Regions from separate parts of the Romboutsia sp. D33t1_170424_H2 genome, predicted to be linked through region 2. Evidence: predicted binding sites of a transcription regulator. Region 2 holds the regulator's gene; the other holds the start of a gene.
What was found. The regulator HrcA, encoded in region 2, represses chaperone genes, less so after heat shock. The targets are predictions, from matches to a motif close to TTAGCACTCNNNNNNNNNGAGTGCTAA.

Region 1: a site for HrcA is predicted at 3,421-3,447, ahead of clpB (ATP-dependent chaperone ClpB). Genes of this name have one in related genera too.

What each region holds. Positions count from the first base shown of each region.
Region 1 covers NZ_JADOZQ010000008.1:22,011-27,691, forward strand. Annotated here, with positions in the region: gene I4U66_RS10040 (Na/Pi cotransporter family protein) at 1-540, shown strand, start outside; gene ytaF (sporulation membrane protein YtaF) at 579-1,196, opposite strand; gene I4U66_RS10050 (hypothetical protein) at 1,371-1,958, shown strand; gene I4U66_RS10055 (Bax inhibitor-1/YccA family protein) at 2,048-2,713, shown strand; gene I4U66_RS10060 (hypothetical protein) at 2,866-3,294, shown strand; gene clpB (ATP-dependent chaperone ClpB) at 3,524-5,681, shown strand, end outside.
Region 2 covers NZ_JADOZQ010000001.1:98,888-104,568, forward strand. Annotated here, with positions in the region: gene I4U66_RS00535 (APC family permease) at 1-814, shown strand, start outside; gene hemW (radical SAM family heme chaperone HemW) at 964-2,106, shown strand; gene hrcA (heat-inducible transcriptional repressor HrcA) at 2,206-3,222, shown strand; gene grpE (nucleotide exchange factor GrpE) at 3,241-3,798, shown strand; gene dnaK (molecular chaperone DnaK) at 3,955-5,681, shown strand, end outside.

The DNA.
Region 1 (5,681 bases), on a different contig from region 2:
ATGTCAGATGCTAAAATAAAAAAGGCATTTAATGAAGAAATAAAGATAAATGAATTACAAAAAGCTATACTAAGTTTCTTACTAAAGCTATCTAAAACAACTTTAAATGATGATTCAAGAGAAGGTGTTGACTATCTATTCAATACTGTAAATGATATAGAAAGAATAGGAGATCATGCTGAAAATATAGCTGAATTATCAGAAATAATATTAACTAAAGAATTAAAATTATCTGATGAATGTAAAGGTGAGTTAACTGAAATATACAACAAAGTATTAAGCACATATACTTATGCACTTGAATCTTTAGAATCTAATAATGTGGATTTAGCATTAAGAGTTGTCAAAATGGAAGAACAAGTTGATATAATGGAAAAAGTATGTCGTCAAAATCATATGAAAAGATTAGATGAGAGTGTATGCACAATAGATAATGGAGTTGTTTATTTAGATATAGTAAGTAATTTAGAGAGAATATCTGACCATTCAGTAAATATAGCTCAACAAGTTATAAAAGCAAACAGTAATAAAGTAGCATAAGTCAAAAGAGTTATCTCAAGTATGAGATAACTCTTTTTTTATCTTATAAATGCAAGAGCTATAAGCATTACTCCTGATAACCAAGACAAATTAATATGGCTAATCTTATTAATATGACAACCTACTATACAACCAAATAGTAAAGATAAAAATCCAATAATTAAAGATAATAATAAAACTTCTGCATAATTAATATATCCTAAACTGCTTCCAAATCCAACTGCTAAACTATCTAAAGAAAGAGCTATTGCAAGATAAAAAGCTTCTTTAGGTGTAAGCATTTTAGATTTATCATAATCTGCTTTAGTTTCATCCGCATAAATTTCAAGTACAAACTTAAAATCAAATAATTTAAATGTTAGAGGAGCTTGATTATTATATATTTTATCTATATAGCTTTTAATTATACATTCAAATAATCTAAATATGCCAAGCCCTAATAACAATAAAAAGCTTAATAAGGATGCTATATTGGCTGATAGTAAATCTTTAAACAAAGATCCCAAAAATAAAGAAATACCTAAAGTAATTGTAGATACTAATGTTATTATAGATGCCGATTTAAAAGGAATTTTAATTTTATTTGTACCATAAGCAACACTAGCTACAAATGTATCTAATGAAAGTGATAGCACCAAGAGAAGAGATTGTAGCATTGGATGACACCCCCAAAATATTTAACTAATATTAAGATATTAATTAATTCGTATTTTGTTAACTATAAAATATTATAAATGTATAATTTATTTTGATTAAATTAAATAAGGTTGTAAATAGTTAGATTTTAGTGGTAAAATATAAATACTAAAATATTAAGAGGAGTTATATAAATGAAGTGCAATAAAAAAATAATATCATTAATTATAATATCATTAATGTCATTAGGTATTGTGGCTTGCGATAAAAATGATATACAAAAAGATCAAGAAAAGGCAGTATCTAATGTTGAAGAAAAATCAGACGAATCAATAAAAGAGATAGATAATATGCTATCTGAAATAAAAAACAAATATAAAGACTCTGTAGAAGAAATTGAAGATAAGGTTTCTATAGATAAGTCAAATAATACTAATCTAGATCAAAAGAAGATATCTAATTATACTAACAAAATATTGAGTTTAGATGATATGAAATTAAGAGACATAGAAAATAAACTTACATCAATTGATGAACTTGCTAACATAGGAGATGACAAATTAAAAACTTTGATAGGTAAATACAAAAATAATTTATCTGAAAATTTAGATGATTTTATAAAAGATATTAATTTAAGTAATTATTTAGATAAAGAAAAAGAATTACAAAGTGATATTAACTCTATACAATCTAAAATAGAAAATACTAAAGAAAACCTAACAAATGTAGCGAATGATAAAGTAAATAAAATTTCTGATAGCATAAGTAATATAATCAACTAATTTGATACAAATTATTTCATATAATATAAATTTAACAATATATGGTATAATACATATATAGTTTTTTATAATATATGGAGATGATAAAAATGCATAAAGAAATTACAAACCCAATGGCTGATATTTTTAAATATCTAGCAATATCTATACTATTTATGTTTATAGGGTTTGTATTTGGGCAAGCTTTTATTCCTATAAGTGTTGTTCAAGTAGCAAATTTAATATTACCATTTTTAATAATAGGTTTACTTATAATGGCAATATTATCTAAGAAAAGTATAATACCTAGAAGTTTTTCTATGAACTATGTTTACTTATTTACATTTATAGATGGTATACTTTTATATCCACTATTATCTTTTTACTTACAAAGTTTAGGAACATCTATAGTAATTAATGCTTTACTTGGAACTTGTATATTATTTGGTATACTAGCCTTTATATCTTATAGAAAGAAAGCTGGGCATTACCTAGGTATAGGATCTATATTATTTGCAGGTCTTATATCACTTTTACTTCTATGTATAATAAATATATTTATAGGTTCACAGACATTAAATATATTATATAGTGTTCTGGGTATATTAATATTCTCAGGATATATATTATATGATATAAGTCTAATAAAATATGACATAGAATCAGGAAACATAATAAGTAAGAATGATTTATCTATACATGTATTAAATCTTTATCTAGATTTTGTAAATATCTTACTAGATTTATTAAATTTAATATATGAATTCAAAGATTAATAAATAAAAAGACTAGATTATACTAATTAGTATAATCTAGTCTTTTTATTTATCCTTAAATCCTTATATATTTGCAATAATTTAATTCTAAATAACCTTCATATAATTATTAAATATAGGAATACTATTATTATATAACTCAGGAGGAAACTATGGGAAAATATAAATTAGACTATTTCGCTAAATATTATTTCTTTGAAGAAGAAGACTTTCTAAAAGAGGAAGAGGGAGAGTATATATTAAATAGAATAAAGGAAAGCAATAGATTTGATTATAAGGGATATTCTTATAAATATACTAAATATAATAATATATCTAAGGGTTGTACTCAAAAAAATGTAGATGTGGAAATTCCTAAGGAAAGTATAGATATAATATTAAACGGAGATAGAGTACACCTTGATTTAATATACAAATTTTACACAAAGAAATTAGAGGATCATATTAGAATAACTACTAGAATAAGTGAAAAAACAAAAGAGGTTTCTTGTCTTTTATATATAGATTATATTCAGGCTAATGATTTTATAAAGGAATTAGAAAACATTAAAAAATTACAAGAATATAATATGAAAAGCTAAAGTAAAAGCACCTATTCCAATGAATTGTAATAGGTGCTTTTACTTTTATATATTTTATATTGACAAATAAGATAAAAAACTATTGACAAAGTATTTTTATAGGAGTATATTGTAGTTAATAAATTATTAGCACTCAACTCAATAGAGTGCTAATAAGAAAATTCTAAATAAAATAAATAATTAAGATTTTACTGAAAATAATATATATTATGATAGTGGAGGGATACATATGGATATAGAAAGAATGACTGTAAGGGTACAAAAAGCTTTAAATGAAGCTTATAATATAGGTGTTAAAAACCATAATCAACAAATAGATGTTATACACTTATTAAGTGCATTAGTCAATCAAGAAGATGGACTTATACCTAATATATTAGAAAAAATGGGTGTATCAGTAGATTCAGTAAAAAATAGTATAGATATGGAACTGAGCAAATTACCTCAAATTCATGGAGAAGGTATAAGTTCACAAGGTGTTACAGCTACAAGAAGAATAAATGAAATTTTAATAAAAGCAGAAGAAATATCTAAAGAATTTAAAGATTCTTATATAAGTGTAGAACATGTAATGCTTGCTATGATAGATATGGAAGGTAATACACCAGTAGGAAAAGTATTAAGACAATACAATATAAATAAAAGTAATTTCTTAGAAGTACTATCACAAGTTCGTGGAAGTCAAAGAGTAGAAACTCAAGATCCTGAAGGCACTTATGAAGCACTAACTAGATATGGAACTAATTTAGTAGATTTAGCTAAGAAAAATAAATTAGATCCAGTTATAGGTCGTGACGAAGAAATAAGAAGAGTTATAAGAATATTATCAAGAAGAACTAAAAATAATCCAGTACTTATAGGTGAACCTGGTGTTGGTAAAACTGCAATAGTTGAAGGATTAGCAGAAAGAATAGTTCGTGGAGATGTACCAGAAGGACTTAAGGATAAAGTTATTTATGCACTAGATATGGGTTCATTAATAGCAGGTGCAAAATATAGAGGGGAATTTGAAGAAAGATTAAAAGCAGTACTTAAAGAAGTTCAATCTTCAGAAGGAAAAATAATACTATTTATAGATGAGATACACACAATAGTAGGTGCTGGTAAAACTGATGGAGCAATGGATGCTGGTAACCTAATAAAACCAATGTTAGCTCGTGGAGAACTTAATTGTATAGGTGCTACTACATTTGATGAATATAGACAATATATAGAAAAAGATAAAGCACTTGAAAGACGTTTCCAACCAGTTATAGCAGAGGAACCAAGTGTATCAGATACTATATCTATACTTCGTGGGCTTAAAGAAAGATTTGAAATACATCATGGTATAAGAATACATGATAACGCAATAGTAGCTGCTGCTAAATTATCAGATAGATATATACAAGATAGATACCTTCCTGATAAAGCAATAGACTTAATAGATGAAGCTGGTGCTATGATTAGAAGTGAGATAGATTCTTTACCAACAGAACTAGACACTGTAAGAAGAAGAATATTTACGCTTGAAACTGAAAAAGAAGCACTTCTTAAGGAAAATGATGAAAAAAGTAAAAATAGATTAGAAAATCTAGGAAAAGAGTTAGCAGAGTTAAAATCTAAGAATGATGAAATGACTGCTAAATATGAAAATGAGAAAAAACAAATACTTGATATAAGAAATTTAAAAGAGGAATTAGATAAGGCTAAAGGCGATGTTGAAAGATATGAAAGAGAATATGACTTTAACAAAGCAGCAGAATTAAAATATGGTATAATACCAAAGTTAGAAGAACAAATACAAAATCATGAAGAAAAAATGGCATCAAGTTATGAAAATGCATTATTAAAAGAAGAAGTAACAGAAAATGAAATATCTCAAATAGTAGCTAAATGGACTGGCATACCTGTAACTAAATTAGTAGAAGGTGAAAGAGAAAAGCTTCTTAAGTTAGAAGATGATCTTCACAAAAGAGTTATAGGACAAGATGAAGCAGTAACAGCAGTATCTAATGCAGTAATAAGAGCTCGTGCAGGACTTAAAGATGAGAAAAAACCAATAGGTTCATTCATATTCTTAGGGCCAACAGGAGTTGGTAAAACAGAGCTTGCTAAAACTTTAGCTAACAACTTATTTGATAGTGAAGACAACATTATAAGAATAGATATGAGTGAGTACATGGAAAAACATGCAGTATCTAGACTTATAGGACCTCCTCCAGGTTATGTAGGATATGAAGAAGGAGGTCAATTAACAGAAGCTGTTAGAAGACACCCATACTCTGTAATACTATTTGATGAAATAGAAAAAGCACATGAAGATGTATTTAATATATTCCTTCAGATATTAGATGATGGTAGACTTACTGATAATAAAGGTAAAACAGTAGACTTTAAAAATACAC
Region 2 (5,681 bases):
ACTTATAATAATATTTGGATTTATAAAAGGAAATGGAAACCTAATATTAACACCATTAGTAGGAGGTGAAACTACTGTCATAGGATCTTTAGGACAAGTATTAATAGCTACACTATTTGCTTATGATGGTTGGATAAATGTTGGAGCTATAGCTGGTGAAATGAAAAGTCCAGAAAAAAATTTACCTCTAGCTATAGTTGGAGGTTTATCAATAGTTATGGCTGTATATATATTGATAAACTTAGCATATTTATGGGTAGCGCCAGCATCAGAACTTGCTACATCAGTAGCTCCAGCTGCACTTGTCGCACAAAAAATATTTGGAAATACAGGTGGAAAATTAATATCCATAGGTATACTAATATCAGTATTTGGTGCTCTAAATGGATATTTACTTACAGCACCTAGGGTACCATATGTACTTTCAAAAGAGGGATTATTACCAGGATCAAAAATATTTTCTAAGTTAAATAAAGGTGGTTCTCCATACAACTCTATTTGGTTAATAGCCGGTCTTGGATGTATATATGCTTTATCTGGACAATTTAACCTGTTAAGTGATCTAACTATATTTATAATATGGTTATTTTATATATTTACTTTCTATGGAGTAGTTAAGCTTAGAAAAGAAAAACCAGATATGGTAAGACCTTATAAGGTTCCATTATACCCAATTGTTCCTATTGTTGCTATACTAGGTGGACTTTTTGTTATAATAAATCAATTAATAACAATGACTTTAGTTTCATTAGGAGGAATAATAGTTACACTTATTGGTTTACTAGTATATTCTTATAAAATTAAATTAAGATAAGTAAAAGGCATCTTTACATTTAGGTGCCTTTTATCTATTTTAAATTAATAAAGCATTTTTAAATAGATAACAACTATCACATATATATTGTTATAATATAGTAAAATATATTTAATAATGTAAGCAATATATGAATAGGAGAAAAATAAATGTTAGGATTATATATACATATTCCATTTTGTGTGAGTAAGTGTAACTACTGTGACTTTAATTCATACAAATTAGATGTAAACTTAAAGAAAAGATACATAGATGATTTAAAAAAGGAAATGGAACTTTATAAGAAAGATATAGAAAAAGAAAATTATGAAAAAGAAATATGTAGTATATTTTTAGGGGGAGGAACTCCAAGCATACTAACATCTAATGAAATTGAAGAAATATTTAATAATATTTATAAGAACTTCAATATAAAAGATAATGCTGAAGTAACTATGGAGTGCAATCCAGGAACATTAACAAGAGAAAAATTAGAAACTATGAAAAAGTGTGGAGTAAACAGATTAAGTATAGGTCTTCAGGCAGTACAAAATAATAAACTAAAGGAAATAGGAAGAATCCATACATATGAAGAGTTTGAGAAAAATTATAAAGAAGCTTTAGATGTTGGTTTTGATAATATAAATGTAGATTTAATGTATGCACTTCCAAATCATAACATTGATGAATGGAAAGAAAGCTTAGAAAAAATTATTTCATTAAACCCATCACATATATCAGCTTATTCACTTATATTAGAAGAGGGCACAAAGTTATATGATATGTATGAAGACAATGAATTTGAACTTATAGATGAAGATACAGATATAAATATGTATAATCACACAATAAATTACCTAAAACAAAATGGGTACAATCAATATGAAATATCAAACTATTCAAAGCCAGGTTTTGAGTGTAAGCATAATATACTATACTGGAAGTGTTATCATTATATAGGGTTAGGTGCAGGGGCATCTGGATATCTAGGAAATATTAGATATAATAATGTAGAAAATCTAGATGAGTATCATCATATGATAGAAAAAAATGAAAAACCTATAAGTAATTTAGAAAATTTAAGTATAGAAGATAAAATACAAGAAAAAATATTTATGGGACTTAGAATGAATGAAGGGATATATTTTGAGGACTTTAAAAAAGAATTTAATATAGAATTCAAAAATAAATATAATAAGCAAATTGAGGATTTGAAAAATAAAGACTTAATAAAAGAAAGTAAAGTAGGTATTAAGCTTACCCAAAAGGGGAGAGAAATATCAAATTCTGTATTTGTTGAATTCATAAATTAATTAGAAAGTGTTGACAAGAATAAAATAAAATGATATATAATATATATAATCTTTTTAGCACTCGAAAGTAGTGAGTGCTAACAGCGAGGAGTGAAGGTGATGGAATTAAATGAAAGAAAATTAAAGATCCTCAAAGCTATAGTTAAAGATTATATAGAAACAGCTGAGGCTGTAGGCTCACGAACTATATCAAAAAAACATGACTTAGGTGTAAGTGCTGCCACTATAAGGAATGAAATGGCTGACCTTGAAGAATTAGGATATTTAATCCAGCCACATACCTCGGCAGGTAGAGTTCCATCTGAGAAAGGATACAAGCTTTATGTAGATTCTCTTATGAGTCAAAGTGAACTTAGTGATGAAGAGAAAATTTTAATAGAGAGTTGTATAAATAAAAATGTTAATGATATAAGAGATTTAATTCATGAGACTTCTAAGCTATTGTCAGAAATTACTAATTATACAACTGTAGCTGTTACTAAAAACTTAGTTAATCAAAGTGTTATAAAACACATACAGTTAGTTAGTATGAGTGATAACAACATTTTATTAATAGTTGTTACAGATAAAGGTGATATAAAAAATGTAAATTTAGCTACTAACACTCATTTAGATCAATCAAAATTAAACATAATTTCTGACAATCTAACTAGAAAATTATCAGGAAAAAGTATAGTTGATTTAGATGAAAAACTTATAGCATTTATAAAATATGAAATAAGTGAACATGCAGTGTTAATAGATGAATTAATAGATGCACTAAATTTTGATGCCAATGATGATACATCAATTTCACTAAGTGGAGCAACTAATATATTCAACTATCCTGAATTTAATGATGTACTTAAGGCCAAGTCATTTTTACATATGCTAGAACATAAGGAAATGATATCTAGTATGGCTAAGTCAAAAGGTATACAGAAGGATAATGTTAATATAATCATTGGTAGTGATAATGATTTTGAGTTAGCGCAAGATTGTAGTATAGTTACAGCAACTTATAATATAAGTAGAGATCTAGTAGGGCGTATAAGTTTTATAGGGCCTACAAGAATGGACTATGCTAAGATTTATACAATTGTTAATTATATGAGTTTGATTTTTAACAAAAAATAGATTAAGGGGTGTAACATATTGCAAGAAAATAATTTAGAAAAAGAAAATGTAAAAGAAGAATTAGAAACTTCAAGTGAAATTGAAGAAACGACTGAGGAAGTTGTAGAAGACAATGTTACAGATATAAATGACAAATTAGAAGAAAATAAATTAAGAGAAGAATTAGAGGCTCTTAATGATAAGCATCAAAGACTTCAAGCAGAATATGCAAACTATAGAAGAAGAACAAATGAAGAAAAAGAAACTATAGGATTATTTGCAAATGAAAAAATACTAAACGATATAATACCTGTTATCGATAGTATGGAAAGAGCTTTAGAAGCTTGTGATGACAAAGAAGGAAGTATGTACCAAGGAATAGACTTAGTATATAAGCAACTTCAAGGAATACTTACAAAGTATGGAGTTGAAGCAATAGAAGCTGAAAATGCAGACTTTGATCCAAATTTACACTTAGCAGTAATGCAAGAAAGTGTTGATGGAGTTGAAGCAAATAAGGTTGTAATGGTACTTCAAAAAGGATACAAACTAGGAAATAAAGTATTAAGACCAAGTATGGTTAAAGTATCTTGCTAGTTTGATATAAATAGCAATAAAGTTTAAGAATTTAGCTAAAATATATCTTATGTTCTAGCAAAATTAGAACTTAGATATTTAAATATATAAAATAAATAATAACTAAATTCTATATAGAATAAAAATCATAAAAAATTATTTAGGAGGAATTTGGTCATGGGAAAAATAATAGGAATTGACTTAGGAACAACAAACTCTTGTGTAGCGGTATTAGAAGGTGGAGAACCACAAATAATAACTAATGCAGAAGGTATGAGAACTACTCCATCAGTAGTAGCATTTACTAAGGACGGAGATAGAATAGTAGGGGAGCCTGCAAAAAGACAAGCTGTTACAAATGCAGATAGAACTATAATATCAATAAAAACTCACATGGGAACAGATTACAAAGTTAATATAGATGGTAAAGATTATACACCACAAGAAATATCAGCTATAATCTTACAAAAATTAAAAGCAGATGCAGAAAGCTACTTAGGGCAACCTGTAACTGAAGCTGTTATAACAGTTCCAGCATACTTCACAGATGCTCAAAGACAAGCAACAAAAGATGCAGGTAGAATAGCAGGACTTGATGTTAAGAGAATAATAAATGAGCCAACTGCTGCTGCACTTGCTTATGGTATGGATAAGTTAGACCAAGATAAAAAAATATTAGTATTTGACTTAGGTGGAGGAACATTTGACGTTTCAGTTCTTGAAATAGGAGATGGAACTTTCGAAGTTTTAGCTACTGCTGGTAACAACAGATTAGGTGGAGATGACTTTGACCAAGTATTAATAGACTACTTAGCTGAAGAATTCAAAAAAGCTGAAGGTGTAGACTTAAGAAATGATAATATGGCTCTTCAAAGATTAAAAGAAGCTGCTGAAAAGGCTAAAAAAGAGTTATCATCAACAATGACAACTAACGTAAACTTACCTTTCATAACAGCTACTGCTGAGGGTCCAAAACACTTAACTATGGATATATCAAGAGCTAAGTTTGATGAGTTAACTGCTCATTTAGTAGAAAAAACTATGGAACCAACAAGAAGAGCATTACAAGATGCAGGTCTTTCAACTTCTGATATAGATGATGTATTATTAGTTGGTGGTTCTACAAGAATACCAGCTGTTCAAGAAGCTGTTAAGAAATTCATAGGAAAAGAACCACACAAAGGATTAAATCCAGACGAATGTGTTGCTGCAGGTGCTGCTATACAAGCAGGTGTATTATCTGGAGATGTTAATGATTTATTACTTCTAGATGTTACTCCATTATCATTAGGTATAGAAACTATGGGTAACGTAATGACTAAAATAATAGAAAGAAATACTACAATACCAACTAAGAAGTCACAAGTATTCTCAACTGCTGCTGATAACCAAACTGCTGTTGATATACATGTTCTTCAAGGTGAAAGAAGTATGTCATATGACAACACTACTTTAGGTAGATTCCAATTAACTGATATACCACCAGCTCCAAGAGGAATACCTCAAATAGAAGTTACTTTCGATATAGATGCTAACGGTATAGTTCACGTTACTGCTAAAGACTTAGGAACTGGAAAAGAGCAAAAAGTTACTATAACTTCTGGAACTAATTTAAGTGAAGAAGAAATAGAAAAGAAAGTTAAAGAAGCTGAAATGAATGCTGAAGCTGATAAGCAAAAGAAAGATAAAATAGAAGCATTAAACCAAGCTGATTCAACTATATACCAAACAGAAAAAACTTTAAATGAATTAGGTGACAAAGTAAGTGCTGAAGATAAGAGCGCTATAGAAGCTGCAATAGCTGAACTTAAGGCAGTTAAAGATAAAGAAGAGTCAACAGGTGAAGAAATAAGAAAAGCTATGGATGAAGTTATGAACAAATTCCATAAAGTTTCTGAAATGAT